Regions from separate parts of the Nocardia sp. NBC_01327 genome, predicted to be linked through region 2. Evidence: riboswitches for the same ligand, from Rfam matches in the RefSeq annotation. Region 2 holds a riboswitch; each other region holds the start of a gene.
What was found. A riboswitch is a leader RNA that binds a small molecule or an ion and turns the genes downstream of it on or off. The one in region 2 is predicted to bind S-adenosylmethionine.

Region 1 (9,948 bases), 800 kb from region 2:
TGTGATCAAGGGCGATATCGACCAGGTCTGGGCGGTGGCGACCGATGTGGCACGCTGGTCGGAGTGGGATCCGCACGAGGAGCAGTCGCGGATCGACGGACCGTTCGAGGCGGGAACCACCGGATGGGTCAAGCCGAAGGGCGCTCCGGCGGGGCCGTTCACGATTACGGCGGTCGAGCAGGGGAAAACATGGACCAGCGAGGCGGGCATCCCGTTCGGGAAGCTGCGCGGGCAGCGCACCTATGAGGCGCTCGGCGACGGCACGCTGCGGGTGTCCGAGCGGGTGGAGGTGCACGGTCCGTTCGGACCACTGTTCAAACTGATCTGGGCGAAGGCCATGCGAGCGGATATGCCGCTCACCTTCGCGGCATTGGAGAAGGAGGCACTGCAGCGTGGCTGAATCATCGGACGGACCTCGCGGAATCCCGCGGGGTCCGCTCATGAGCCCGGGTTTCTGGCTGCATCACGCCGCGCTGGAGTGGCGGGCGACGCTGGAGCGGAATCTGCGGCCGCTCGGGTTGACGCCCACCCAGTTCAATCTGCTGGCGTCGGCGGGCTGGCTGGGCCGGCAGGGTGAGCTGCCGACTCAGCAGCAGGTGGCCGATATGTCCGGGGCGGATCGGATGATGGCGTCGAAGGTCATTCGGGTATTGGAGGAGCGGGGGCTGCTAGCCCGCCGCGCGGATCCGGTGGATGCGCGCGTGCTGCGCATCGAAATCACCACTGCTGGACGTGAACTGGTGGGCAAGGGCGTGCAAATTGCCGTCGATACCGATGCGCAGATGTTCGGACCCGCCGGTGAGCAGCTGCGGGAGCAGTTGAAACCGATTGCCGCGCACCGAATTCCGGACTGAACCGCGCCGATCCTCGAGCTGCCCCACCCTCGACATCGAGCTACTCGGTGCCGGGCGCTGACTTGCTCCACTCCGGACCCTGAGCTACCTCGCCCGGTCGTTGACGTACTCCACTCCGGACTCCAGACGCTAAGCCACTTCGGCGCGCCAGCTGGGCTAGTCTGCGGCGGACTTGACGAGGATGGCGCGGGTGTAGAGCAGGTCGAAGCCGCTGCGCTGGGCGTTCTGCTGGGATTTGGATCCCGGCTGGGTGGTGATGACGGCGATATCGCAGCCCGCCGCCGTGGCCTCGGCCAGGCGGGCGGCCAGCAGCGCCGATTGAATGCCGCGCCGCCGATGGCCGGGAAGTGTTGCGGCTCCGGTGAGTTGGGCAATGCCCTGGGACATTCGCATACTCGCGCCGCCCGCGATCGTGCCCTCGTGCACGGCGACGTAGCGCTGTACTCCGGCGGCCGCGGTGAGATCGCGCATGGCGCTCGCGATGATTTCGCGCGGGAATTCCTCGTGCGAGACCACGCCCTGGGTATCGGGGTGCGCGAAGCCGTCGGCGATGACATCGAGCCAGATATCGAATTCTCCTGTGCCGCTGTGCCTTACCTCGACATCCGCGGGGAGAGCGGCATCGGCCGCCCTGTCCAGCGCGATGCCGAGAACATTCTCGAACGACACGAGCCGGTATCCGCGCGCGGTGAGGAGTTCGCCGAGGGCGGGTTCGCCGAGATGCGCCAGCTCGATCTGAACGGGCGTGTCCCGCACCTCGAACTGTTTTTCCACCGCCTCGAGTTCCTCCGCATCGGGAACGCCCGCGAACCCCAGGCCCGCCACCTTGTTGAGCGGGGAGCCGTACTCGGCGAAGGCGGCCACACCGCCCGCGATCGGGATGACGAATCCCTCCTCGGTGCCGAGGCGGGCGCTTGCCGCCGCGCCGCCGGTGGCGATCAGTTCCGTCTCGACCCGTTCGATGCGTGCGCCGAGCTCGACGCTGCAGAACAGGGATCCGCGATCATTTGCCATGCCGATCAGCCTAGTTCGAGGTCGCAACCGGTTTCTTGGGGAGAACGGCGTGTCCGTATGGTCGGGGCGTGGCCATTGATCGTGCGACCGCCGTTCCGAACGGACTTGTTGTCGGGTTCGACCTGGATATGACGCTGATCGACTCCCGCCCCGGCATTGCCGCGGTGTGGGATGCGGTGGCCGCCGAGACCGGGGTGCCGATCGATTCCGAGCTGGTGGTGTCGCGGCTGGGTCCGCCGCTGGCGGTGGAGGCGGCCGAATGGTTCCCGCAGGAGCGGGTGCCGGAGGTGGTGGCCATGTACCGGCAGTTCTATCCCGGACTCGCGGTGGAGCCGAGCGATCATCTGCCCGGTGTGGTCGATGCGCTGGCCGCGGTGCACGCCGCCGGCGGGCGGGTGCTGGTGATCACCGCCAAGAACGGCCCGCACGCGCAATTGCATCTGGATCACCTCGGTCTCGACGTCGATGATCTGGTCGGCGGCGCGTGGGCGGAGGAGAAGGGCGAGGTGCTGCGCGAGCACGGTGCGTCGATCTATGTGGGCGATCATCTCGGTGATGTGCGCGCCGCGAAGGTGGCCGATGCCTGCTCTGTCGCGGTGACGACCGGTCCGTATTCCGCCGCCGAACTGTCCGCCGCGGGTGCGGATGTGGTGCTCGCCGATCTCACCGCATTCCCGGCCTGGTTGGCCTCTCACCTGGCCGTTTAGCCACCACACCAGCGGCGAGACCGCCTGCGCGACAGGCGATTCGTCCCATTCTTCACATCACCTTGATTCCAAGGGTGTCTCGGCCCATCCTCGCGTCGCTACATTTGCGCCCACGGTCACGAGTATCAGCATGTTCGAGCCCCGGCTCGCTGATCGGCAACCCTCGCACAGCGGTGGGGTGCCCCGGGTGACGACCAGGTGGTGTCCGCCGGGCATCGCAAGCGCTCTCATGCCCGGCAGTGGTGTGGGTGAGTACAGAGGAATCAGATGAGTAAGCAGTGGTCCCGGTCGCTTCGGGTAGTGGTGGGCATCGCGTCCGCGGCCGTGGTGGCCGGGTCGTTGTCGGCGTGCGGCAATTCGTCGGACAGCAATGGCGACACCGTGTATTTCGGTGTGTCGGGGCCGAAGTCGGGGGCCTCGGCGGAGTACGGGCGGCTGTGGCAGCAGGGCTTCGATCTGGCGATCGATCAGGTCAATGCGGCCGGCGGCATCAATGGTAAGAAGGTGGCGCTGAAGTGGGAGGACTCGCAGTCCGACCCGAAGCAGACGGTGCCGATCGCGACCAAGTTCGTCGGTGACAATTCGATCATCGCCGAATTGGGCGACTTCTCCTCTCCCGCATCGATTGCCGCGTCACCGGTGTACAACCGGGGCAAGCTGGTGCAGTACGGCTTCACCAATTCGTCGACGGAATTCACCAAGGGCGGCGAGTATTCGTGGAGCCCCTCGATCACCTTGGACACCTTCCAGGATCGCAATACCCAGTGGGTGCAGTCGAAGGCGAAGAAGGTCTCGGTCGTCTACCTCGAAACCGATTGGGGTAAAGAGGCTTTCAAGTACTTCCAGCAGTTCGCGCAGCAGCGGGGCATCGAGATCGCCTACTCCTCGTCGATCCTGCCCGATTCGCAGGACTTCCGGCCGGTGCTGATCAAGGGCCGCGATGCGAACCCGGATGCGTTTGTGCACCTGGGATATGGCCCGGATGGTGCGCTCGTGGTCAAACAGTTGCGCGATGTGGGATACAACGGCCAGTTCTTCGGCGGCCAGAACACGCCGCAGTTCATTCAACTGGCGGGCGCGGCGGCCGAGGGAGACATCGTGAACGGCGTCTTCTCGCCGTCCGATACCAATCCGAAGGTGCAGGACTTCGTGACGAAGTTCCGCGCGAAGTACAACACCGATCCGGGCGACTTCAACGTCTACGCCTATGACGCGATCAATGTGCTGGTGCAGGCGGCCAAGTCCGGCGGCGCCACCCGCGAGGGCGTGCTGAAGGGTCTGCGCGAGGTCAAGAACTTCAGCGGTATCGGCCTGGGTGATTCGTTCGCGTTCAATCAGCAGACGCGGCGGCCGGACGGGGTGAAGCCGATCGAATTGCTCTTGAAGAACGGCGCATTCGTGCCGACCGGTAGCAAGTAGCGCGGCAATGTTCGACACGCTTATCGCGGGTCTGGTCCACGGCAATGCGTATGCGCTCATTGCCGTGGGCATCACCCTGATCTTCGGGGTCACCAATGTCATCAATTTCGCGCACGGCGCGATCTTCGCCTTCGGTTCGGTGCTGGGCTGGTGGCTGATCGCCCAGCACGGGGCGCCGCTGTGGGCGGCGATCATCGTGGTGGTCGGCGTGACCGCGCTGGTCGGGGTGGGTATCGATGTGCTGGCGGTGCGCCCGCTGCGGCGGGCGCCGGCCATTTCGGCGCTGCTCGCCACCGTGGCGGCGGGGTTGATCATCGAGAACGTGGTGGCGCTGATCTTCGGACCGGAAACACGGCCATTCCCGGAAGTGCTGTCCACCAATAACTTCCGGGTCGGCGGCGTGCGGTTCGGAACCTCGGATGTGGTCATGTTCGCCATCACGATCTCGGTCATGGTGGGGCTGTGGGCATTTCTGCGCTTCGGCCGGTACGGGCTGGCCATCCGGGCCACCGCGCAGGATCCGGATGCGGCCGCGCAGATGGGCATCAGCGTCGGGCGGATCCAGTCGCTGGCCTTCGCCATCGCCTCCGGGCTGGGTGGGCTGGCGGGCATCTTCGTCGGCCTCTACAACTCGAACATCTCGCCGACCAGCGGCAGCATTGTCGGTATGACCGGCTTCGTCGCCGCGACCATCGGCGGGCTCGGCTCGATTCCCGGTGCGGTGCTCGGCGGTATCGTGCTCGGGCTGGTGGAGGCGTTCGGCATCTACACCTTCGGGGACGGGTACCGGGATCTGATCACCTTCGGCCTGCTGGTGGTATTCCTGGTGCTGCGGCCGGGCGGACTGCTGGCCCGCCCGCCCGCAATCGAATCCGAGCCGCTGACCGGGACCTTCCTCGGTTCCGGGAGGCTGCTGCGGGTGCGCTGGTGGCATGCGCTCATCGCCTTCGCCATTGCGGGGCTGGTGATTCCGGCGGTATCGAACGATTACGGCATCTCGGTGGGTACGCAGATCCTGGCGTACGCGATCATCGCCGTATCCATGACGCTGGTCGCCGGGTCGGCGGGACAGTTGGCCATCGGGCAGGCGGGGCCGATCGCCATCGGCGCGTACACCTCGGCGGTGCTGACGGTATCGCACGGCTGGGCCTTCCTGCCCGCCATCATCGCGGCGGGAATCGTTGCGGCCGTGGTGTCTTCGGTGCTGGCCGCACCGCTGTGGCGGCTGGGCGGACACTATGTCGCCATTGCCACGCTGGGCATCGGCATCGTCACGGTGGCGCTGATCCGCAATTGGGAATCGGTGACACGCGGCAGCTACGGCATTTTCGGAATTCCGCCGCCCGAGCTGTTCGGCTTCGAATTCGTCACGCACACCCAGATTTTCCAGTTGGAGCTGGTGGTGCTGGCGATCACGCTGGCGGTGATCCTCGGGATGCAGCGGTCACGATTGGGCACCGCCATCCGGGCCATCGGCGCGGACGAGGTCGCCGCCCGTTCGGCGGGGGTGCCGGTCCGCGATTACAAGGCGCTGGCCTTCGCGATCGCCGCCTTCTTCTCCGGGATCGGCGGTTCGCTGCTGGCGCACCAGTACTCGTATATCGATCCGACGGTGTTCAATCTGCCGATGTCGCTGCTGGTGGTGACGATTCTGGTGCTCGGTGGCACCGCCTCGCCGTACGGGGCCGTTCTCGGGGCCGTGGTGTTGATCGGTGCGCCGGAGGCCCTGCGACTCGCGCCCGAACTGCGGATCGTGCTCTACGGGCTGGTGCTGCTGCTGGTCGTGCGCTTCCGGCCGCAGGGAATTCTGGTGAGGAGGGAACGTGTCCGAGTCACAGCCTGAGCCGGCGCTCACGGTGCGTGGATTGCGCCGTGCGTTCGGCGGGGTGCGCGCCGTGGATGGTATCGATATCACCATTGCGCCAGGGGAATTCGTCTCGATTATCGGGCCCAACGGGTCCGGTAAGTCGACGACGGTCAATCTCATCTCCGGAGTATTGAAGCCAGACAGTGGTGATATTCTGGTGCGGGGCAAAAGAATTCGCCCCGGAAAGCCGGAGGCTGCGGCCGCCGCGGGCATTGCTCGCACGTTTCAGAACGGGCGGGTGTTCGGCAATATGACCGTTCGCGAGAATGTGGATGTCGGCTTGCAGACCACCCTGCGCGCCTCCCGCCCGCTGCGCTCGCTGGCGGGAATCCCATTGCTGCGCTGGATATCTCTGCTGGCGGAACTCTTCGTCGCACTGGTGCCCACACCGTCCGTGCGGGCCGAGCGCAAGGAGTCCGCCGCCAGGATCGACGCCCAGCTGGCGCGGTTCCAGGAGCGGCTCGGCCCGCGTGCCGACAATGCCGCGTACACGCTGTCCTATGCCAACCGCCGCCGCACCGAAATCGCACGGGCGCTGGCGCTGGAACCCGATCTGCTGCTGCTCGATGAGCCGGCCGCAGGCATGAACCAGACCGAGACCGCCGAAATCGGCAGGCAATTGGCCGAATTGAAGGCGCAGGGACAGACCGTGCTGCTGGTCGAACACAAGATGGATCTGGTCCACGACCTGTCCGATCGGGTGCTGGTGCTGGACGAAGGGCGCGTCATCGCCGAGGGCACACCCGAGGAGGTGCTGGCCGACCCGCGCGTCATCGAGGCATATCTCGGCCGCAGCCGCGCTCCGACTGTGGATGCCGCCGTCGATCAGGCTGCGCCGGAGTCGGAAGGCGAAGTGGTGGAGAGCATTCGAGGCGAGGAGAAGGTGAGCGCCGATGCCGGACTCTGACGCCGTGGTGATCGAGGCCGGCAGCGCTGCTCCGCGCTTCGACGAGACCGCCGCGCCGATCCTCGAATTCGACCGCGTGGTAGTGCATTACGGGCCTTCGCGCGCATTGAACGAGGTGTCGCTGCAGGTGCGTCCCGGTGAAATCGTCTCCCTGCTCGGCGGCAATGCCTCGGGGAAGTCGACCACCATGAAAACCGCGCTCGGGCTGTTGAAACCCACCTCCGGTGTGGTGCGCATCGACGGTGTGGAGGTGACGAAGACACCGCCGTCCGCGCGCATCCGGGCGGGTTTGGCATCGGTGCCGGAGGCGCGGCGGGTATTTCCGGCCATGACGGTCGAGGAGAACCTCTTTGTCGGCGGCTATATCCGCCGCGAGCGCCGCTCGGTGCTGGCCGCGCGGGCCGCGGAGATGTTCGAGCATTTCCCGCGGCTGGCCGAGCGGCGGACGCAGCGGGCGGGCACCCTGTCCGGCGGTGAGCAGCAGATGCTGGCCTTCGCGCGGGCGCTCATGAGCAAACCCCGGCTCATCTGCATGGACGAGCCGACCATGGGACTGTCCCCGCTGTTCGTGGATCGGGTGCTGGAGGAAATCGCCCGGCTCAACCGGGAATTGGGCCTGGCCATCCTGATCGTCGAACAGCAGGCGGAACTGGCACTGAGCATTGCGCACACCGCGAATGTGCTGCGTGCCGGCGAGATCGTGCTGCACGGCACGGCCGCCGAACTCAGCGACAATCCGGCTGTCCGCGATGCCTATCTCGGGAAGGTGACCCTATGAGTTTTCACCGCCTCGGCCTGTTCACCAGGCTGGTGCGCTCCGATGCGAGCGAAGATGCGGCGACCGTGTACCGGCACGCCCGCGAGCAGTTCGATCTGGCCGAGCGGCTCGGCTACGACGGGGCCTGGGTGGCGCAGCACCATCTCGATCCGGCCGAGGGCGGGCTGCCGTCACCGTTCGTCTTCCTGGCGCATGCGGCGGCGCGCAATCCGCGGCTGCGGCTCGGCACCGCCATTGTCACGCTGGCGCTGGAGGATCCGATCCGGGTCGCCGAGGATGCGGCGGTACTGGATGTGCTCAGTGCGGGCCGGCTCGAAATCGGTGTCGGCGCGGGCGGTTCCGGGCACGCCTTCGAATTGTTCGGACTGACCGGCGCGAACCGGCAGCAGGTGTACGCCGAGAAACTGGCGACGCTGACCGCCGCGCTGACGGGCGCACCGCTGGTCGGGGACCGCGGTCTCAATCCGCCCGCGCGGACGCTGCGGGACCGCATCTGGCAGGCCACGTTCTCGGCCGCCGGGGCCGCGCGCGCCGGACTGGCGGGCGACGGCCTGCTGCTGTCGAAGGCGCAGCCGCGTGATCCGGCGGCCCCGGACGCCACCCTCTGGGAGATCCAGACGCCCCTGCTGGACGCGTACCTGGATGCGCTGCCCACCGGCGTCGAGGCCCGAATCGGTGCGTCCCGAGGCGTTTTCGTGGCCGACGATCACGACACCGCCTGGACGCTCGCCGAACGCGGCGCGGCGCGCTTCCTGGAGCAATTGCGCCGTAATGGCGGTCCGGAAGTGGCGACCACCGTGCAGGAGGTGCTGCGCGACTCGTTCATCGGCACGCCCGATGAGGTGGTCGCACAGCTTTCCGCGGACGCCGCGCTGCGGCATGCCACCGATTTCATCGTGCAGGTGCACCCGGTCGACCCCGGCCAGGAGGCGACCCTGCGCTCCATCGAACTCATTGCCACCAAGGTTGCGCCGCAACTGGGTTGGCGGGAAGGAACGACTCCGTGACCGACGTGATCGACGCCGTCCTGGGCGAACGGGCGGAGGGCGTGCGCGAGCTCCGGCAGCAGCGCCCGGCCGTGGTAGCGCACACCCAGGGCGTGTACGACGCCCTGCTGGACGGCCCCGGCGCCGCCTCGGTGGGGCGCGAGCGCCTCATCGCCGCGGCCGTGGCCGTGGCCGAGCTGGCGGGTGCGCCCGAGCTCGCCGCGCACTATGCCGGACTGGGAACCGCACCGGCACAGGGTGATCCGGTGCTGGCCGCGATTCTGCGGCATGCGGCGCTGGTGACCAGCACGCCCGCCGCGGCGACCCGCGCGGATATCGACGCGCTGGCGGCCGCCGGACTGTCCGCGGACGACATCGTGACGGTGGCGCAGCTCATCGGCTTCGTGCACTTCCAGGTCCGGCTGCTGGCCGGTCTCACCCTGATCGGAGCCGGACATGAGTGAACAGAGCGTGCGCAGCGCCGAATCGGCCGCCGCTTCGCGCGACGGCGAACCGGGCAGCGAGGTGCGCAGCGTCGAATCCGGCCGCCGCCCGGGCGGATTCACGCAGGAGCAGTTGGACTGGGTGCCGTGGGTGGAGCCCATCCGGCTGGCCGACGCCGATGCGCGGCAGGCTCCGCTGCTCGAGGGAGATCGGGGCGTGGGCCCGTACTTCCGGGTGCTGGCGCGCAATCCCGAGGTGCTCGCCCATCGCAGTGGCAATGACAGGGAGATCTTCTACGGTCGCGCCGGATTGGGCCGTGCCGAAAGGGAACTCGCCGCCACCGTCACCTCACGGCACAACGGGTGCGAGTACTGCGCCTCGGTGCACTCGCGATTCACCACTGCCCTGTCCAAGCGCGGCGATGATGTGCAGCGCCTGCTGGATGAGGGAAATGGGGTGCGCATCGACGAAAGATGGGATGCCATTATCGATTTCGTCGACGCCCTGGCCGCCAATCCGCCGCGCGCCGGCCACGCGCATATCGAACGGCTGCGGCGACTGGGTCTGACCGATACCGACATCCACGATCTGGTGCTGTCCGCGGCCTCGTTCTCCTGGGCCAATCGGCTCATGCTCACGCTCGGTGAACCGGAGGTTCCGCAGGCGGATTGACAGCTTCCCGGAACCGTACAAAGGGGGTTGCCAGACAGTCGCAGCAACCGCATCATGTGTGGATCTCCGTGACAGCTTCCCCGGAGCGCCGGGACCCGGCGAGTCTCGCTGAAACCCCAGGTAGGCCAGCGTCTAACCCCGTCTCGAAAAAAAACTAGATTTTTCCTCGAAAAGCTTCCCGAGGCGTGGTCCGGCTCGGTATGGTCCCGATGGCAAACAGTCAGTGAAGCAACACTGGCTACCGTTATTCGATCGGAGCACCACCATGACGGACATCATCTCGGACGTACTCGTGCAGAC
Region 2 (9,948 bases):
AGTTCCCGATCGCCGCGGAGATCAAGGACAATGTCGCCACTCTGACCCCGCAGTTCGACGTGGACCACGCCGTCTACAAGCCCGTCGACCTGCCGTTCCAGGACACCGCGCCCTGGAAGACCCCGTACGACCGTGAGCAGGCCGCCTGGAACCGCCTCAAGGACACCATCGCGACCGGCGCCACCATCGGCACCCTGGTCGGCGGCATCAGCGGCGCGGCCATCGGTTGCGTCATCGGTGGTGTTGTCGGCGCGGGCGCTGCCGCTGCCGCGATCGTGGGTCTCTTCGGCCCGATCGTTCCGGCCGCCGTCCTCGGCTGCCTCGGTGGCATGGCCGCCATCGGTTTCCTGGGCACCCTCGCGGGTCAGCTGCTGGTGACCGCCCCGGTCGCCATCCTGGCCGCGGTGCAGTACTTCACCACCATCAACGCGCCGTTCAACACGGCCAAGTAAACAGACACGCGATTCGGGGCGCGTCCGGCGCACCGAATTCAGGCGGACCCGCTCGACCACCATGGTCGGGCGGGTTCGCCCGTTTTGGGATCGTGGTGAATTCAAACCTGTTGGGGGAGTTGGCCCGGTGGTGGAGTGTGGTGATGGGCGAGCTGACCTCGATACACGGCGGCGGGGCCGCACTGACTTCTACCGATGGCGCTGACCTGCGAAAAACCTTCGCGCACTTCCCGAGTGGAGTGGTGGCGGTATGCGCGCAGATCGGCGGCGAGGCATACGGGATGGTGGTGAGCACCTTTGTCCCGGTATCCCTCGATCCACCGCTGGTATCCCTGTGCGTGCAGTACTCCTCGGAGACCTGGCCGCGCCTGGAGAAGGCCAGCCGGCTCGGATTGAGCCTGCTCGGCGGGCATCAGGAGGCGGCGGCCCGCAGTCTGAGCTCGCGGAAGGGCGATCGTTTCCGGGATGTGGATCTGCGCACCGGCAACGGCAATGCCGCCTTCATCGGGGGAGCCGCCGCGTGGTTGGAAGCGTCGATATACGAGCAGGTCGCGGCGGGTGATCACGCCGTGGTCCTGCTGCGTGTGCACCGGGTCAGCGCACATTCCGACGACGAGCCGCTCGTCTTCCACCGCAGTGGTTTTCGTGGATTGCATGATGCCGTGCCGCCGGGAATCAGCGAGGCCGCGAGCTGAGCGCCGTTCCTGTTTGAACTCACGCTGATCCGGACCGGCGACACTCGCTGCCCCGGCTCGTAGCGTCATCCTCACCATCCAGAGCGACCGAGAGACCTGGCTCGTAGACGTCGCAGCAACCCCCCGCCCGCGGGTGCGGGTGCTACCGCCGGGACCGATGGAGGACGAATCCATATGAGCACCCTGGCTGCGCGACCCGGATCCCGGGAGGCGACCGCAGCGGACGACAGCGAATTGACCGTCGGCCGGACCTGGCATCCGTGGCGCTGGGTGACCGGCGGCATCGCGCTGGTGCTGGTGGCACAGTTCGCGCACGGCCTGATCACCAATCCGGGCTGGGACTGGTCCACCTTCGCGCAGTACATCACCGCCTCGTCGGTGCTGGCGGCGCTGAAGGTGACACTGGAGCTGACCTTCTGGGGCACACTGCTCGGCTTCTTCATCGGGATCTGGCTGGCGATCGGCCGGTTGTCGAAAAACCCGGTGCTGCAGGTGATTTCCTGGACCTACATCTGGGCATTCCGTTCGATCCCGCTGATTGTGCAGTTGCTCTTCTGGTTCAATCTCGCCTATCTGTACAAGACTGTGTCGCTGGGCATTCCGTTCGGACCGGAGTTCCTGCACGCCGATACGAACAATGTGCTGAGCGGATTCACCGCCGCCGTCATAGGTTTGGCGCTGCATCAGGCGGCGTACTCCGCGGAAATCATTCGCGCGGGCATTATTTCGGTCGATCAGGGGCAGTGGGAGGCCGCGAAATCGCTCGGGCTCCCGTGGCGGCGCCAATTCTTCCAAGTGATCGTCCCGCAGGCGATGCGCGGCATTCTGCCGAATGCCGCCAATGAGGTGATCAGCCTTTTCAAGGGCACCTCCATCGTCTCGACCATGGCCATCGCCGAACTCTTCTATCAGGTGCAGGTGATCTTCGGCCGGAATGGCCGGGTGGTGCCGCTGCTGATGGTGGCGACGGTCTGGTACATCGTGCTGACCACGCTGCTGAATATCGCGCAGTACTACATCGAGCGGCACTTCGCGAAAGGCAGTGTGCGATGAGCGAGTACGCGGTCGAATTGCGCAGTGTAAGAAAGTCTTTCGGCACCCATCAGGTGCTGGGCGGGATCGATCTGACGGTGCGGCCCGGCGAGGTCACCGTGATTCTCGGCCCGTCCGGATCGGGCAAGTCCACGCTGTTGCGCACCATCAATCATCTGGAGAAGGTGGATGCCGGAACCGTCCGGGTCGGCGGTGAGCTGGTCGGTTACCGGCGGCGCGGCAATAAGCTGCACGAGCTGCCCGAGCGCGAGATTCTGCGCCAGCGGGCGCGTATCGGATTCGTCTTCCAGAACTTCAATCTGTTTCCGCACCTGACGGTTCGGGACAATGTGGCGCTCGCGCCCATCGGTGCGCTGCGGCGGCCGCGGGCCCAGGCTCGGGCCGAGGCGCTGGAGTGGCTGGACCGGGTCGGCCTGGCGGACAAGGCCGATGAGTATCCGCGCCGGCTCTCCGGCGGTCAGCAGCAGCGGGTCGCGATCGCCCGCGCCCTGGCGCTGCGCCCCGAGGTGGTGCTGTTCGACGAGCCCACCTCCGCATTGGATCCGCAGCTGGTCGGCGAGGTTCTCGATGTCATCCGGGAGCTGGCGCGCGGCGGTTCCACCCTGGTGATCGTCACCCATGAGCTCGGTTTCGCCCGCGAGGTCGCCGACACCGTGGTGCTGCTGGAGGCCGGGCAGATCGTCGAACAGGGACCGCCCTGTCAGGTTTTCGACGCCCCGGCGCATTCGCGCACCAAAGCCTTTCTCGCGCACGCGCTCTGACGCGTCCCTCCCCTGAGGATCCTCATGTCTCTGTCCAGCCGTCGCAGACGGATCAGCACCGCTCTCGCCGTCGCCATCCTCGGTCTCTTCGTCGGCGGCTGCGGCAGCGGCGACGGCGGTTCCGACAGCGTGCGCACGGTGAACGGGCAGGTCTACGACCTGTCGCCGGAGCAGGCCACCCGGGTGCACGCCGACAAGGTGGATGCCATTGCCGCACTGGTACCGCAGGCCATTCGCGACCGCGGCACGCTGATCGTGACCGGCGCCGCCACCTCCGCCCCGCCGCTGCGCTTCCACGCCACCGACGATCGCACCATCGTCGGCTCCGAGGTCGACTTCGCGACACTGTTCGCCGACATTCTCGGGCTGAAAGTCGATCTGCGCGCGGCGGATTGGACGCAGAACTTCGTGAAGGTCGACTCCGGTGAGGTGGACGCCTTCATCTCCAATGTCACCGTCACCGAGGAGCGCAAGGAGAAGTACGACTTCGCCACCTACCGCCTCGACAATCTCGCGCTGGAGGTGCCCAACGGCGCGAACTGGACCTACACCGATCGGAAGTCGCTGGCGGGCAAGAAGATCGGCGTGCAGTCCGGCACCAATCAGGAGCAGGTGCTGGTGTCCTGGAACGAGGCGAATATCGCCGCGGGCCTGCCCAAGATCGATATCACCTACTACCAGCAGTCCACCGACTACTACCTGGCGCTCGCCTCCGGCCGCCTGGACGGCCTGCTCGGCCCCAATCCGGCAGCGCAGTACCACTCCGCCACCGCCGGCCAGACCAAGGTGGTCGCCACCTTCTCCGGCGCGGGCGACGCCCTGCAGGCCGAGATCGGTGTGCTCACCCGTAAGGACAACGGCCTGGTGGGCGCGTTCCAGAAGGCCGTGCAGTACGCCATCGACCACGGCACGTACCAGAAGGTCATCGACCGCTGGGGCCTGAAGAGCGAAGTGGTCCAGCAGTCCCGCATCAATCCCCCCGGCCTGCCGAAGCCGAAGCCATGACCTCCCGCCCCGATCCACTGCCAGTGCGCGCACCCATACTGCGCCTTCATATTCCGAGCCGTCCGCTCGGCGACCATCGCTACCCCTCCGGAGAACCTCAGTGCTGAAGTCCCCAATGATGCGCCCGCTAGCCCTGGCCGGCGCTGTAGCCGCCACCCTCAGCCTCGCGGCGTGTGGGGGATCGGACAGCAGTGCGGGCGGTGCGCCCTCGGGCCCGCCGCAGGCCGGCGGCACCCTGCGCTACGGCCTGTCGCTGGCCCCGACCTGCTCCGATCCGGCGCAGTCGGCCACCAACCAGACCATCTATGTGGACCGGCAGGTGGTGGATTCGCTGGTCGATCAGGATCCGGCCACCGGTCAGATCAAGCCGTGGCTGGCCGATACCTGGTTCGTCAGCGCGGACGCCAAATCCTTCAGCTTCCATCTGAAGGACGGCATCACCTTCAGTGACGGCACGCCGCTCACGGCGGATTCGGTGCGCAAGAACTTCGATTCCATTGTCGCCCTGGGTGGTGCGAAGGCCCCGCTGGGCGCCAGCTACCTCGCCGGGTACGCGGGCAGCACGGTGGTGGATCCGCAAACGGTCCGGGTGAACTTCGATACGCCGAATGCGCAGTTCCTGCAGGCGACGTCGACCCCGCAGCTGGGCATCCAGTCCGATGCCACGGTGGCGAAGTCGGCGGACGATCGCTGCCTCGGCGCCAATATCGGTTCCGGCCCGTTCACCTACGCCGATTGGAAGCAGAACGCCTCGGCCACGCTCGCCAAGCGCACCGGATACACCTGGGGTTCAGCGGTTTTCGCGAACACGGGCGAGGCTTACCTGGACAAGATCGTCTTCACCGTCGTCCCGGAAGCCGGGGTGCGCACCGGAAGTCTCGCCTCCGGACAGCTCGACGCCATCAGTGACGCACTGCCGCAGGATGTTTCGCAGATCGAAGGCGGCGGCGGCCGAGTGCAGTTCACCGTCAACCCGGGCGTCTCGTTCGGCTTGCAGGCCAATGTGACGCGCGGCGCGCTGCGTGATCCGGCGGTGCGGGCGGCACTGCTGACCGCCATCAACCGCAAGGAGCTGGTGGACACCGTCCTCGGCCCGCAGTTCAAGCCGGCGACCAGCGTGCTGGCCTCCACGACTCCCGGTTACGTGGATCTTTCGGCCCGGGTGAAGTTCGATCAGGATGCCGCCAAGCGGGTCCTGGATCAGGCCGGCTGGGTACCGGGCGCGGACGGCATTCGGGTCAAGGACGGCCAGCGGCTGACCGCGGGCGTGCTTTTCGCCCCGGTATTCGCGGGTAACCAGGCCATTCTGGAGCTGACCCAGCAGCAGTTGCGCGCCATCGGCTTCGACCTGCGACTGGAACCGGCCTCGGTGGCCGAGTCGACGGTCCGGCAGAACAATAAGGACTTCGACTTCGACTACTACAACTCGACCCGCGCCGACGGCGATATCCTGCGCACCACCTTCGCCTTCGATCAGCGCAATCTGAACGCCCGCCCGGATGCCGACAAGCTGGATGCGCTGCTGAGCCAGCAGCTTTCGACCACCGATCCGGCCGCGCGCGCCCGGACCATCGGTGATGCGCAGAGTGCGGTGCTGGACGACGGCCTGTGGATTCCCACCATCGAGCTGTCGCAGGCCATCGGTGTCGGCAAGGGTGTGGCCGATGTGAAGTTCGAGGCGTCCGCGCGGCTGCAGTTCCACGACACCTGGCTGAAGCGGTAATCGGATGCGCCGGTATGTGATCGGACGGGTACTGCAGGCGGTGGGCGTGCTGTGGGCGGCGTTCACGCTGTCCTTCGCGGTGCTCTACCTGCTGCCCGGCGATCCGGCGGAGATGGCGGCGAACGCCGCCACCGGTACGCCGGTGGATGCGCATGCGATTGCCGAGATGCGGGCCCGCTACGGCCTGGATCAACCACTGTGGCAGCAGTATTGGACGGCGCTCACCCATGCGGTGCGCGGCGATCTGGGGCATTCGATCAATTCCGGTCAGACCGTCACCGGCGCGCTCGCCCAGGCCCTGCCCACCACCTTGGAACTGGCGGTGCTGGCGCTCGTGCTGGCGGTGCTCGGCGGCGCGGCACTCGCGCTGGCGGCGGCGTACACCCGGCGCTCCTGGCTGCGCAATCTGCTCACCGCACTGCCGCCGATCGGGGCGTCGATGCCCCAGTTCTGGGTGGGATTGCTGCTGCTGCAACTGTTCTCGTTCCGCCTGAAGCTGGTGCCCGCCTTCGGCGGTACCGGTTTCAGCGGAACCATCCTGCCCGCCATCACCCTCGCGCTGCCGGTCGGCGCGGTCATCGCCCAGGTGCTGTACGCCAGCCTCAGCGCCACCTGGCGGCAGCCGTTCGTGGAGGTGGCCTTCGCCAAGGGCGCGTCGCGGTGGTGGGTGCAGCTGCGCCATGTGCTGCGCCCGGCGACTGCGCCCGCGCTGACCGTGGCGGGCCTGTGGGTCGGCACCATCCTCGCGGGTTCGGTGGTCACCGAGACCGTGTTCTCGCGCCCCGGCATCGGCCGCCTCACCCAGGAATCGGTGCTGTACCAGGACATTCCGGTGGTGCAGGGCATTGTCGTGTTCGCCTCGCTGGTCTTCGTCACGGTCAACCTGCTCATCGATCTCGCGTATCCACTACTCGATCCCCGCGTGGCCCAGCGCGGCTCGAGGAAGGAGCACTCCCATGCCTGAGACCCTCGACCTCTTCGCCGCCTGCACACCCGCCCTCGCGATAGCCACCGTCGCCGTCACCCTCCTCACCGTCGCCCTCGTGATCCTCACCGCCGGCAGCCGCACCCTCGTCATCCCGGCGCGCTTGTTGGCCGGGATCCACAGCGCTGCAGTCGAACCAGGTGCATCCCGGCCAAAAGCACGCCGGGATGACGGGGGGAGCCTTGTCGGGAGTGACGGGGGGACACTCGTCGGGAGTGACGAGGGGGCTCTCGGCCGGGATGGCGGGGTGGAGTCGCGCTGGGGTGCGAGGCTGCGGGTGATCACGCTGTCGCATGCGATGCTCGATCCGGGGTTCGCGTACTGGTTCGTCGATGACGAGGCCTCCGATGTCTGAGGCCGTCGCGGTGCGCGAAAGTCCCACGGTGCCTTCCGTTCCGGTGCGGCAGGTGTGGGACTGGGTGCGCGGCAATTACGGATTGCTCATCGCGGGTGCGGTACTGCTGGTGGTGCTCGGCTGGGTCGTGCTGCCCGGGGTGTTCGCCGGCGGTGACCCGCTGCACGGCGTGCCGGCGCAGAAGCTGCGCGGGCCGAGCGCGCAACACTGGTTCGGCACCGACAATCTGGGTCGCGATGTGTACACGCGGGTGGTGCACGGCGCGGGCCTGTCGATCAGCGCCACACTCTTCGCGGTGGCGCTGGGCCTGGTGGTGGGTTCGCTGCTCGGTCTGGTGGCCGGCGCCTCCGGCGGTGTGGTCGACAGCGCGATCATGCGGGGCGCCGATGTCCTGCTGTCGATTCCGGATCTGCTGGTATCGCTGGCCCTGATCACCGTGCTCGGCATGGGCACCCGCAATGTGGCCATCGCCGTGGGTGTTTCGCTCATCGCCCGCTTCGCCCGCGTCATGCGCGGCGAGGTGTTGCGGGTGCGGCGCGCCCCATATGTGGAGGCCGCCTTCGCCTCGGGCGTGCGCTGGCACACGGTGCTGCTGCGGCACATACTGCGCAATGCGTACGGCCCGGTGGCCGCGCTCGCCGTCATCGATTTCGGCATGGCTGTCCTGTTCGTCGCCTCGCTGAGCTTCCTGGGTTACGGCGCGGTGCCGCCCACACCCGAGTGGGGCTCGATGGTGTCGGAGGGCCGGAACTTCCTGGCCATCGCCTGGTGGCTCACCACGCTTCCGGGCCTGGTGATCATCGCCCTGGTCCTGGCCACCCAGCGTTTCGCGCGCGCTCTGCAGAAGGACACCCTCCGATGAGCGAATCACTGCTGAGCATTGCCGACCTGCGGGTGGAGTACCAGGGCAGCACCGGCACCACGGCGGCGGTCCGAGGTGTCTCATTGCAGGTCGACGCCGGGGAAACCCTGGCCCTGGTCGGCGAATCCGGTTCCGGGAAGTCCACTCTCGCGCATGCGGTGATCGGGCTGCTCAACGGTGGCGTGATCACCGGCGGTGAGATCACCTTCGCCGGGGAGCGCATCGAACGGGCCACCCAGCGCACGCTGCAGCGCATTCGCGGTGCCCGCATCGGCCTGGTGCCGCAGGACCCTGGAACATCGCTGAATCCGGTGCTGCGCATCGGCGATCAGGTCGGTGAGGTCCTGCGCATCCACGGCCGGGCCGATCGGCGCACCGCGCACCTCGAGGCCGTGCGGATTCTGGAGGAGGCCGGGCTGGACCGCCCGGAACTGCGTGCGCGGCAGTATCCCCAGGATCTCTCCGGTGGACAGCGCCAGCGCGTGCTCATCGGCATCGCCCTGGCCTGCACGCCCGAACTGGTCATCGCGGACGAGCCGACCAGCGCCCTCGATGTCACCGTGCAGCGCCGGATTCTCGACCATCTGGCCGCTCGTACCAGAGAATCCGGCACCGCGGTCCTGTTGATCACCCACGATCTCGGCGTCGCGGCCGAACGCGCCGATCGCATCGCCGTCATGCAGCAGGGCCGCATTGTCGAAATCGGTCCTACCGCACAGGTTCTCGGTGATCCACAGCACGAGTACACGCAGCGCCTCATCGCCGCCGCGCCCAGCCTCGATACCGCGCTTCCGGTGCGCCGGGACCTCGGCTCCGCGCCGCCGCTGCTGTCCGCGACCGGACTGCGCAAGGTTTTCCACATTGCACGGGGAGAATCCGTCACAGCTGTGGATAACATTTCACTGGCGGTCGCACGCGGTGAAACCCTCTCGGTCGTAGGCGAATCCGGATCCGGGAAGTCGACCACCGCGCGTATTGTCGCCCGGCTCACCGAACCCGATGCGGGGACCGTCACCTTCGACGGTCAGGACATCAGCGGACTGCGCGGTGCGCGGCTGCGTGAGTTCCGCCGCCGCATCCAGGTGGTCTACCAGAACCCGTACGTCTCGCTGAACCCGAAGCTGACCGTCGCCAAGATCGTCGGGGAACCGCTGCAGGCCTTCGGAATCGGCGACCGCGCGACCCGCCGGAAGCACGTCGCCGAACTGCTCGATCAGGTGGCACTGCCCAGCGACTACCTCGATCGCCGTCCCGCCGAACTGTCCGGGGGCCAGCGGCAGCGGGTGGCCATCGCCCGGGCGCTGGCGCTGCGCCCGGAGCTCCTCGTACTCGACGAACCCGTTTCCGCACTGGATGTTTCGGTGCAGGCGCAGATTCTCGAACTGCTCGAGCGGCTGCAGGCCGAGCTGAATCTCGCCTACCTCTTCATCTCCCACGATCTGGCCGTGGTCCGGCGACTCGCGGATCGGGTCGCCGTCATGCGCCGGGGCGTGATCGTCGAAACCGCCGCCGCCGTCGACCTTTTCGCGCATCCGCAGCACGAATACACGCGTGAACTGCTCGCCGCCGTGCCCGGCGTGGTTCCCGCTCCTCTGGAAAGGACAGCGTGATGCCGTACTCCCCACCGCTGCTGCTGGGCCTGGAACTGTCCGGTACCGGCGCGCATCCCGCCTCCTGGCGCCGCGCCGATTCGCGTGCCGAGGAGCTGTTCACCGGTGCGTACTGGGTCGATGCCCTGCGGGCCGCCGAGAACGCCGGTATCGATCTCGCCTTCCTGCCCGACTCGTTCACCCTGCAGGCCCCCGGCGCCGCGGTCGGCCGCCTGGATGCCGTGGCCATCGCCGCCCGTGCCGCGGCGGTCACCCGCCGCATCGGGCTGGTGCCGCAGGCCTCGGTCACCCATACCGAGCCCTTCCACCTGTCCAAGGCCATTGCCAGCCTCGATTTCGCCAGCCACGGCCGCGCCGGCTGGGAGGTCGGCGTCTCCGGGGCGGGTGAGGCGAAACTGTTCGGCCGCAAGCCGGAACAGGGCGCGCACTCGCGCTGGTTCGAGGCGG
Region 3 (9,948 bases), 930 kb from region 2:
CGCCGCCGCCGAAGTCGCCGCCGCCGCCCGAATCGCCGCCGCCGAAATCGCCACTGCCGCCGCCGAAGTCGGAGTCGCCTCCGCCGCCGCCCCAATCCTGCTGGGGCTGATTGTCGTAGCCGCCGCCCTGGTCGTAACCGCCCTGGTTGGAGTCGCGGTCGCGCTGCTCGTTCTCGCCCGACTCCCTGCCCAGTTCGTAGCCGAGGAGTCCGCCGCCGACCGCACCGGCCGCCGCACCGAGGCCGCCGGCCATACCGGGGCTCATACCGGAGCGCTGCGGGCCGTAGCCGCCGCCCGGATAACCGCCACCCTGCGGATACCCGCCGCCCTGGTAGCCGCCGCCACCGGGGAAACCGCCACCGCCGCCACCGAATTGGTTGCCGCCACCGCCGCCGCGGCGCTTACGGAGCAGCATGACGACCGCGCCCACCACGAGGGCGATGATCAGCACCGGGCACAGCAGTCCCAGCCAGCCGAAGCCATTGCTCTTCTTCGTCGCCACGGGCGCGGGCGCCTGATTGTGCGCGGTGGTCGCCGGTCCGGCCTGTTCGGTGTCCGACTTCAGCACGCTCAGCGCCGCGATGGTCGCACCCGTGTAATCACCGGATCCGAAGGAATTCGTGAATGCCGAAGTGGCGGAGGAGGTATCGCGAATATGCGAGTCGGTCCCGGTCCGGATGGCCAGATGCTTGGATTTGGTATTGATGGCGATGACCACGTCGGCCGGATTCACCACCTTGGTCTGCGCCTCCTTGTCGAACGCCGTCTTGTCGTCGGAGAACTTCTCGGTGGTGAAGATCTGCACCGGATTCGACAGCGTGTTCGCCGCGGCGGTCACCTTGGCGACGTCGAGCACATGGGAGTCGTCCTTCACGGTGACAGGCCCGGCCGTAGCCGTCCCCATCACCAGCAGCGCCGCCCCCAGGAGCGCTGCCAGCAGAAACACCAACCGTTTGATCATCTCCGACTTTCCTTTCGGACGATCCGTACCGTCACGACATACGCGACACTACTGTCACCCCGAAAGGAGCAGCCAGTGCCGACAGTGGTCCGGGCAACCATCAAGCCCAACAGCAGGAAGGGCCCACTCGTCGAAATCCTCGACGACGGCACCCTCCAGCTGTACGTCCGCGCCCCCGCAATGGAGGGCAAAGCCAACAAGGCAGCCTGCGAACTCCTGGCCGACCACTACGACGTACCCAAATCCGCCGTCCGTATCACCGCCGGCGCCACCTCCCGCTTCAAACGCTTCGAGATAGACGACTGAGCAGCAGCCCGCAGCCGCCGGGAACCTGCCGTCCTCAGAATTCGAGTTCGGCCCAGGGGATGTGGATCGGGAACGGGAAGTCGAACTCGATGCCATTGGTGTCGGCGGGCGTCCATTCGCCGGTGAGAAGGTAGTTGGCCGTTCGGAGTGGATGGACACCGTCCGGCAGTTGTCCGGGCTCGGCTTGCAGGCCGTAAGCGCGCACTATCGCGATGGCACTGGTTTCGCCTGCCAGGGAAACCTCCCAGTACCAGGGGATTCCAGCGCTCGCGTAACGGCCCTTCTTCGCCTCGACAATGGACTGGGTGTTGGCAGGAGACAGAACCTCGCCGACCAACAGGGCGTCGGTGGCTCGAACGTCCTGGTAGGCGGCCTCGAGACAACGATGGACCAGGAAGTCCGGAGTCAGGAAGTCGGATTTGCCGCTGCGCCCGACGAAGATGTTCGTCTCATCGGTTACCCGCCAGCAGTGCTCGGGGTGATGTGAAGTGTCTTCTCGTGCGCACTTGCGCAAACCGCTCCACATCAGGTTGGTGAAGGTCTGATGCTCCGAGGGGCCGCGTCGTAGCCAGACCACGCGGCCGTCCCATAGTTCGATCTGCGAGGCGATCTCTTCGGGGAGTCGCTCGAGCTCCTCCCACGTCATGTATTCGGGGAGCTCGGGTTGTGTATACGGAAGCGCCACGTCGTCAGGGTAGTTCGGCATATCCGCAGCCTCCCGGGGTTTACGAGGACAAGACGGGTTCGTCCATATTGTCGTGGGCCTCGGTTGCCAGTAGACCGCTATGGGCGCGGTCTGTCACTACACCGCGCCTGGGAAGCCCTGTTGGCGCCAGGCTTCGTAGACGGCGACGGCGGCGGCGTTGGCGAGGTTCATGGAGCGGCGGCCGGGGAGCATGGGGATGCGGAGGTGGGTGGTGATGCGGGGGTCGGTGAGGACCGAGTCGGGGAGGCCGGTGGGTTCGGGGCCGAAGAGGAGGACGTCGCCGTCTCGGTAGGTGATGTCGGTGTTGCGGGTGGTGGCGGCCGCGGTGAAGGCGAAGACGCGCTCGGGGTTGATGGAATCCCATGCGGCGGTGAGATTTTCGTGGACGGTGACGGAGGCCAGGTCGTGGTAGTCCAGGCCGGCGCGGCGCAGCTTCGGCTCCGAGAGGTCGAATCCGAGCGGCTCGATCAGATGCAGCGCACAGCCCGTGCCGGCGGCGAGCCGGATGGCATTGCCGGTGTTGGGCGGGATGCGCGGTTCGAAGAAGACCAGATGGAACACGGGGTCCAGGTTAAGCTCTGCGTCGTGAGTCCAGCCCATGCCGCCCCCGAAGAGCGCAGCAACCGGTTCGGTGCGTCGGTGCGCGACAACCTGCCCATCCTGCTGGTCGCCGCGGTGATGGTGGTGGCCGTGGTGTTCCTGGCCTGGGATCGCTGGCGGCGCGGGACGTTCTTCTTCGGCGGCGCGACGCTGCTGGCGGCGGCGCTGCGACTGCTGCTGCCGACCGATCGCGTGGGCCTGCTGGCGGTGCGGAGCAAGCCGTTCGACGTGGGCTGGACGGCGGTGCTCGGCAGCGTGATCATCGTGCTCGCCGCGACCATCAACAGCCTGGGCGTCACGTAAATCTGGGCGTCACCCAGCCGCGTGAAGCCGTCAGTCGTGCGAATCCGGCGCCGCGCGGATCTACGGCAAATTCCCCGGAAGCCGGGCCTCCGGGGAATTCTCTAGTGGGTGTTCTCGACTGTGCTCAGACGTTGGTGAGGCGGCGACCCAGCTCGCGGCGCAGGATTTCCTGATCCGGTAACCGGTGGAGCACACGCAGCACGGCGGGGCGAAGCTCGTGCTGCTCCTCATCGGAGAGCAACGCGACGAGATCGCGAAGATCCATGTCATCGAAGGCTGCTGTCATGTCACCACCATACGACCACCGCCGAGTTTCGGCACGGATTCCGGTCTCCGGTTACCTGGTGTCACGCGAACGAAACCGACAGTGCGTCAAGATAATTCGTACGAAACAGGCGCGACTCATGGCATTGTCTGCGGTCATTGCACCGCAGGCATTACATACCGGTCGGTCGCTGGCGATACTACCGATCAGCCACGCGCGGCGCGCGCCAGCTCCATCGTCTCGAGCATCAGCTTGCTGACCGCCTCGGTCTCGGTGAGGAAGCCGTCGTGGCCGTCGCGGGAGTGCACGATCTCCAGCCCCTTACAGCCCGGCAGCAGATCCGCCAGCTCCTGCTGATTCCGCAGCGGATACAGGCGATCGGAATCCACACCGCCGACCACACACGGTACCGGCGTGCCCGACAGCGCCGCCTCGATGCCACCGCGCCCACGGCCCACGTCGTACCGATTCAGCGCCTCGGTGAGCAGGACGTAGGTGGCCGGATCGAAACGCGAGATGAGCTTGTCGGCCTGGTACTCCAGATAGCTCTGCACCGCGTAACGCCCACCCTCCCAGGGGTTCTCGTCACCCTGGGCGAAATTCTCGAAACGGTGATCGAGCTCGGCCTCGGCGCGATAGGTGAGGTGCGCCATACGCCGCGCCAGGCCCATGCCCGTCATCGGCGCACGCCCGGTGCCGTAGTAGTCACCGCCCTGCCAGTCCGGATCGGCCTTGATGACGGCGATCTGGGTGGTCTGCTGGCCGAGCTGATCGGCGGTGGCCCGCGCACTGGCCGCGAGCACCAGTGCCGCGCCGACCCGTTCGGGATATCCGATCATCCACTCCAGCACCCGCATGCCGCCCATGGAACCGCCCACGACGGCGGCCAGGCGCTCGACCCCGAGCACATCGAAGAACTGCGCCTCCGCGGTCACCTGATCGCGCACGGTGATCTCGGGAAACCGTCCGCCCCAAGGCTTTCCGTCCGGCGCCAGCGACGCCGGACCGGTACTGCCCTTACAGCCGCCGAGCACATTGGTGGCGATGACACACCACTCGCGGGTGTCGATGGCCTTGCCGGGACCGATGGTCCCGTCCCACCAGCCGGGCTGATCGTGATGCACATCGGCCGGGCCGACCACATGCGAATCACCGGTCAGCGCATGCTCGATCAACACCAGATTGTCGGCATTCGCCGATAGTTCGCCCCAGCGTTGCACGGCCAGCGTCACGTCGGGAAGGACGGCGCCGCTCTCCAGCGCCACCTCCCCGATCGTAATGCTGCCGAGCGTGCCGTCCGGCGGCGGAAGCAGGACTTCCGCCGTCGAACGGGCAGTGCTCGATTCGATATTCGCGGTCAACTTGCGGCCGCCGTCAATCCGGCGCGCAGGTCCGCCAGGATGTCGTCGATGCCCTCGATACCCACGGCCAAACGGACCAGACCAGGGGTGACGCCGGAAGCGAGCTGCTCCTCGGGTGTCAGCTGGGAGTGGGTGGTGGAAGCCGGGTGGATGACGAGCGAGCGCACATCCCCGATGTTAGCGACATGGCTGTGCAGCACCAGGGTGTCCACGAACTTCTTGCCCGCATCCACGCCGCCGGCCAGTTCGAACGAGACGATGGCGCCGACACCCTTGGGAGCCAGTTGTTTGCCACGCTCGAACCACGGCGAACTCGGCAGCCCCGCGTAGTAGACCTTCTCGACGCCCGGCTGCTGCGTCAGGAACTCCGCCACGGCCTCCGCATTGGACACGTGCCGCTCCAGCCGCAGGCTCAGCGTCTCGATGCCCTGGCTGATCAGGAAGGCGTTGAACGGCGAAGCCGCGGCGCCCAGATCGCGCAGCAGCTGCACCCGTGCCTTGAGTGCGTACGCCGGCGCGCCGAGATCGGCGAAGACGGCGCCGTGGTAGCTGGGATCGGGGGTGGTGAAGCCCGGGAACCGCGGCTCACCGTCGGCATCGCGCACGGTCCAGTCGAAGGTGCCGCCGTCGACGATCACGCCCGCGACCGCGGCGCCGTGCCCGCCCAGGTACTTGGTGGCCGAGTGCACCACGATGTCCGCGCCGTGCTTCAGCGGCTGGAGCAGGTACGGCGTGGCGACGGTGTTGTCCACGATCAGCGGGATGCCCGCCGCGTGCGCGACACCGGCGATGCCCGGGATGTCGAAGATGGAGCTGCTCGGATTGGCGATCGTCTCGCCGTAGAACGCCTTGGTGTTCGGCCGCACGGCCGCTTCCCACTGCGCCAGATCATCGGGATCCTCGACGAAGCTGACCTCGATGCCCAGCTTGGGCAGCGAGTAGTGGAAGAGGTTGTAGGTGCCGCCGTACAGGTGCGGGCTGGACACGATGTGATCGCCCGCCGAGGCGAGGTTCAGGATCGCGTAGGTCTCCGCGGCCTGCCCGGAGGCCAGCAGCAGTGCGGCCACACCGCCCTCGAGCGCGGCGATGCGCTGCTCCACCACGTCCTGGGTGGGATTCATGATGCGGGTGTAGATATTGCCCGGCTCGGCGAGACCGAACAGCGCGGCGGCGTGATCGGTATCGCGGAAGGCGTACGAGGTGGTCTGGTAGATCGGCAGGGCGCGCGCGCCGGTGGTGGCGTCGGGGGCCTGTCCGGCGTGGATCTGCTTGGTCTCGAAGGACCAGTTGGCCGGGTCGATGTCGCTGGTTGCCGAAGAGGCAGCGGGCGCGGTCGAGTCACTCATGTCGTGCTCCAGAGAAAAGGTCGCCGAATGGCGGAGGTGGACGTTATCGGAAGGCGAATAAGCTTCGACAACAACACATCTCGGGTCCTCCTACAGTGCGCTTGCGCTCGGCCTTCGAGCGCCTGGTCCTCACCCGGAGCACCCCGCCGCTGCTGGAGGGTTGCCGATCAGCGAGCCGGGGCTTAACGCTGATGCTCTTGACCTGTTGCGAAATTCTAACGGGGACCGGTGGCGGCCGTCGCGACGGGGAGGGCGCAACTGCGCGTGTACTCCTCGTAGGCGGCGAGCACATTGTCGATGAGCTCGCGTGCCGTGCTCGCGCTGGAGCAATCGGGGAACTCGGAGGAGGCGTCGAATTCGCACTCCATGCCGATGCGCACGATGGCGTGCCAGGTGGCCGAGATCATCCGCACCGGCATGGCGTTCGGATCGGTCTGCAGGCGTTCGGCGAGCACCGTCGTCATGGACAGGGTCTTGGTATCGGCCGCGGACAGGCTTTCGGCGCGGACTGTCGCATTGCTCTGGGTGATGCGCTGCATCTGCTGAAACCAGTGGAACGGCAGCGGATTGTCGCCCTCGATGACCTGCTCGACCACGGCCATGAACGCGTCGAGCAGGGCCTGCAGCTCATTGCCGGTGATGGGCTGCGCGCGCAGCTGGTCGGCGAGCGCCCGGCCCATGTCCTCGATCGGGGCGATGACGATCGCCTCTTTGCTGTCGAAGTACCGGTTGATGGTGCGCGGTGAGACATCGGCCGCATCGGCGATCTGCTCGACGGTGGTGGCGTCGAAGCCCTGGGCATCGCACAGCTGCAGTGCCACATCGATGATGCGCGTCCGGGTCTGCTGCTTCTTGCGCTCGCGCAGACCCGGCCGATGGCGCTCCAGACTCGCCCGCTCGGGGCTGTGGAGTGTCAGTGAACCGGCATGCGTCGACGACTCGGACATGCCGTCATTGTATAGCCGTCCGGCGAGATTGTGACGAGAACCGCCAACTGTCTGATTGCGACACTTTTCTCTTGACGCCAATTGTCTGGAGGTGCCACGATGGACCAGGCTGTTCGAACCACTCCTGAGGAGACGGCATGACCACTGGGATGGCGACTCTCGCGCCCGATGAAAAATCAAGTCAGACAAGCGCTTCCAAGCGCTGGCTGGCGCTGGGCGTGATTGCCATGGCCCAGCTGATGGTGGTGCTCGACGCCACCATCGTCACTATTTCCCTGCCCTTCGCCCAGCAGGACCTCGGCATCAGCGACGGCAACCGGCAGTGGATCCTCACCGCCTACACGCTGATCTTCGGTGGCCTGCTGCTACTCGGCGGACGGCTCGCCGACTACCTCGGCCGCCGCCGCATCTTCCTGATCGGCCTGATCGGCTTCGCCGGAGCCTCGGCGCTGGCCGGACTCGCGCAGAACACCGCGGAACTGTTCGCCGGTCGCGGCCTGCAGGGTGCGTTCGGCGCACTGCTGGCGCCGGCGGCGCTGTCGCTGGTGTCGATCACCTTCACCGAGCCCAAGGAGCGGGCGCGCGCGTTCGGCGTCTTCGCCGGCGTCTCGGCGGGCGGCGCGGCCATCGGCCTGATCGTCGGCGGTCTGCTCACCGAGTACGCCAGCTGGCGCTGGTGCCTGCTGGTGAACACGCCCATCGCACTGCTGGCCTTCGCCGGCGCCATGGCGTTCGTCATCAAGGACATTCCCGCGCCGCGCACCGGCGGGTACGACCTGCCCGGCGCGGTCACCGCGACGCTCGGTCTGATCTCGGTCGTCTACGGCTTCAGCCGCGCGGCGTCGGACGGCTGGACCGCGAGCACCACCCTCGGCTTCCTCGTCGCGGGTGTGGCACTGCTCGTCGCCTTCGTGGTCATCGAACGTCGTACCGCGAATCCGCTGCTGCCACTGCGTATTCCGGGTGAGATCAACCGCGGCGGATCGTTCCTGGTCGCGCTCATCACCCCGATCGCCATGTTCGCCATGTTCCTGAACCTGAGCTTCTACCTGCAGCTCACCCTCGGGTACTCGGCGCTCAAGGCGGGTGTGTCGTTCCTGCCGTTCCCGGTGGGCATCGTCATCTCGGCCGGTATCGCCAGTGCGCTGCTGCCGAAGATCGGGCCGCGTCCGGTCATGCTGACCGGTGCGGTGCTCGGCACGGGCGGTCTGCTGTACCTGGCCCAGCTGTCCTTCGGTGACAGCTACTCCACCAGCGTGCTGCCCGCCATCCTGCTCATCGCGCTCGGCATGGGCGGATTGTTCGTGGCCATGCAGACCACCGCGCTGCATCAGGTGGACGAGAAGGATTCCGGTGTGGCCAGTGCGCTGCTGAACGCGGCGCAGCAGGTCGGCGGTTCCATCGGCACCGCGCTGCTGATGACGCTCTCGGTGCAGGCGGCCGAGCGGTATGCCAAGAATCACCCGACCATCGACAATGTGGTGGCCCGGGCGGCGATCCACAGTTATGACGTGGCGTTCTACGCGGGCGCCGGCTTCTTCCTGCTGACCATTCCGATCATCGCGTTCATGATCCGGGACAAGCCGGAGACGCTGCTGGAGGGCTCCGAGCACGTGCACGTCGGAGTCTGAGCTACCACCGCTTTCGCGGGCCGCGTCCTCTCCGGGGGCGCGGCCCGCGTCGTGCCGGGGGCAACCCGTGTCGTGCCGGGAAAGCCCCGTGGTGACGGTGCACACTACTCACCGGTAACTGAGGGCGGGGTCCCGCACAGCGGGGGCTGCCCGTGCGGTGCGGTTCATAGCAGCAGTACGCTCGTCTTGTTTGGCGCCACAAACTGTACGGACCTGGTACCAGAGGTCCCGCAGGAAACGTCGGGCATATACGTTGTTTGTTGAACAGCCGGGGTCCCCGCTCACAAGCGTGCTCACCCGGCCGTGCAATGGGAGCACCACCTTCCTAGGAGGACACGAAGTCCATGTCCAAGATCAAGGTTGAAGGGACTGTCGTCGAACTCGATGGCGACGAGATGACCCGGATCATCTGGCAGTTCATCAAGGACAAGCTGATAATTCCGTACCTCGATGTGAACCTCGAGTACTACGACCTCGGCATCGAGTACCGCGACAAGACCGATGATCAGGTCACCGTCGACGCCGCCAACGCCATCAAGAAGCACGGCGTCGGCGTGAAATGCGCGACGATCACCCCGGATGAAGCCCGCGTCGAGGAATTCGACCTCAAGAAGATGTGGCGGTCGCCGAACGGCACCATCCGCAATATTCTGGGCGGCACCATCTTCCGTGCGCCGATCATCATCTCGAATGTTCCGCGTCTGGTTCCGGGTTGGACCAAGCCGATCATCATCGGCCGTCACGCCTTCGGTGACCAGTACCGCGCCACCGATTTCAAGGTGCATCAGGCCGGCACCGTCACCCTGACCTTCACGCCGGAGGACGGCTCCGAGCCGATCCAGCACGAGGTCGTCCGCATGCCGGAAGACGGCGGCGTGATCATGGGTATGTACAACTTCCAGGACTCGATCCGGGATTTCGCGCGTGCCTCGCTGAATTACGGTCTGCAGCAGAACTACCCGGTGTACCTCTCCACGAAGAACACCATCCTGAAGGCCTACGACGGCATGTTCAAGGACACCTTCGAAGAGGTCTACCAGACCGAGTTCAAGAAGGAATTCGACGCCGCCGGCCTGACCTACGAGCACCGGCTCATCGACGATATGGTCGCCTCCGCGCTCAAGTGGGAGGGCGGCTACGTCTGGGCCTGCAAGAACTACGACGGCGATGTGCAGTCCGACACCGTCGCGCAGGGCTTCGGCTCGCTGGGCCTGATGACCTCGGTGCTGCTCACCCCGGACGGCCGCACCTGTGAGGCGGAGGCCGCGCACGGCACCGTCACCCGGCACTTCCGCCAGCACCAGCAGGGCAAGCCCACCTCCACGAACCCGATCGCCTCGATCTTCGCGTGGACCCGTGGCCTGGCTCATCGCGGCAAGCTGGACAACACCCCCGAGGTCATCGCCTTCGCGCAGACCCTCGAGGATGTCGTCATCAAGACCGTCGAGGACGGCCAGATGACCAAGGACCTGGCGCTGCTCGTCGGCGGCGATCAGGGCTACCTCACCACCGAGGAATTCCT

Region 1: another riboswitch for S-adenosylmethionine. It lies ahead of OG326_RS41625 (ABC transporter substrate-binding protein); the one in region 2 lies ahead of OG326_RS03495 (amino acid ABC transporter permease).
Region 3: another riboswitch for S-adenosylmethionine. It lies ahead of OG326_RS07390 (bifunctional o-acetylhomoserine/o-acetylserine sulfhydrylase); the one in region 2 lies ahead of OG326_RS03495 (amino acid ABC transporter permease).

What each region holds. Positions count from the first base shown of each region.
Region 1 covers NZ_CP108383.1:9,071,268-9,081,215, reverse strand. Annotated here, with positions in the region: gene OG326_RS41645 (SRPBCC family protein) at 1-400, shown strand, start outside; gene OG326_RS41640 (MarR family winged helix-turn-helix transcriptional regulator) at 393-854, shown strand; gene OG326_RS41635 (GNAT family N-acetyltransferase) at 1,011-1,847, opposite strand; gene OG326_RS41630 (HAD family hydrolase) at 1,937-2,575, shown strand; SAM riboswitch class IV at 2,690-2,805, shown strand; gene OG326_RS41625 (ABC transporter substrate-binding protein) at 2,843-3,994, shown strand; gene OG326_RS41620 (ABC transporter permease) at 4,002-5,837, shown strand; gene OG326_RS41615 (ABC transporter ATP-binding protein) at 5,818-6,768, shown strand; gene OG326_RS41610 (ABC transporter ATP-binding protein) at 6,755-7,546, shown strand; gene OG326_RS41605 (putative FMN-dependent luciferase-like monooxygenase) at 7,543-8,553, shown strand; gene OG326_RS41600 (hypothetical protein) at 8,550-8,996, shown strand; gene OG326_RS41595 (peroxidase-related enzyme) at 8,989-9,648, shown strand.
Region 2 covers NZ_CP108383.1:790,796-800,743, forward strand. Annotated here, with positions in the region: gene OG326_RS03485 (hypothetical protein) at 1-452, shown strand, start outside; gene OG326_RS03490 (flavin reductase family protein) at 596-1,147, shown strand; SAM riboswitch class I at 1,219-1,311, shown strand; gene OG326_RS03495 (amino acid ABC transporter permease) at 1,322-2,200, shown strand; gene OG326_RS03500 (amino acid ABC transporter ATP-binding protein) at 2,197-2,961, shown strand; gene OG326_RS03505 (ABC transporter substrate-binding protein) at 2,986-3,966, shown strand; gene OG326_RS03510 (ABC transporter substrate-binding protein) at 4,082-5,689, shown strand; gene OG326_RS03515 (ABC transporter permease) at 5,694-6,653, shown strand; gene OG326_RS03520 (hypothetical protein) at 6,646-7,029, shown strand; gene OG326_RS42970 (ABC transporter permease) at 7,022-7,891, shown strand; gene OG326_RS03530 (ABC transporter ATP-binding protein) at 7,888-9,501, shown strand; gene OG326_RS03535 (LLM class flavin-dependent oxidoreductase) at 9,501-9,948, shown strand, end outside.
Region 3 covers NZ_CP108383.1:1,722,877-1,732,824, forward strand. Annotated here, with positions in the region: gene OG326_RS07355 (hypothetical protein) at 1-961, opposite strand, end outside; gene OG326_RS07360 (DUF167 domain-containing protein) at 1,037-1,267, shown strand; gene OG326_RS07365 (Uma2 family endonuclease) at 1,302-1,973, opposite strand; gene OG326_RS07370 (tRNA (cytidine(34)-2'-O)-methyltransferase) at 2,070-2,534, opposite strand; gene OG326_RS07375 (DUF3017 domain-containing protein) at 2,559-2,876, shown strand; gene OG326_RS07380 (hypothetical protein) at 3,001-3,162, opposite strand; gene metX (homoserine O-acetyltransferase MetX) at 3,348-4,502, opposite strand; gene OG326_RS07390 (bifunctional o-acetylhomoserine/o-acetylserine sulfhydrylase) at 4,499-5,848, opposite strand; SAM riboswitch class IV at 5,941-6,051, opposite strand; gene OG326_RS07395 (TetR/AcrR family transcriptional regulator) at 6,064-6,795, opposite strand; gene OG326_RS07400 (MFS transporter) at 6,933-8,426, shown strand; gene OG326_RS07405 (NADP-dependent isocitrate dehydrogenase) at 8,771-9,948, shown strand, end outside.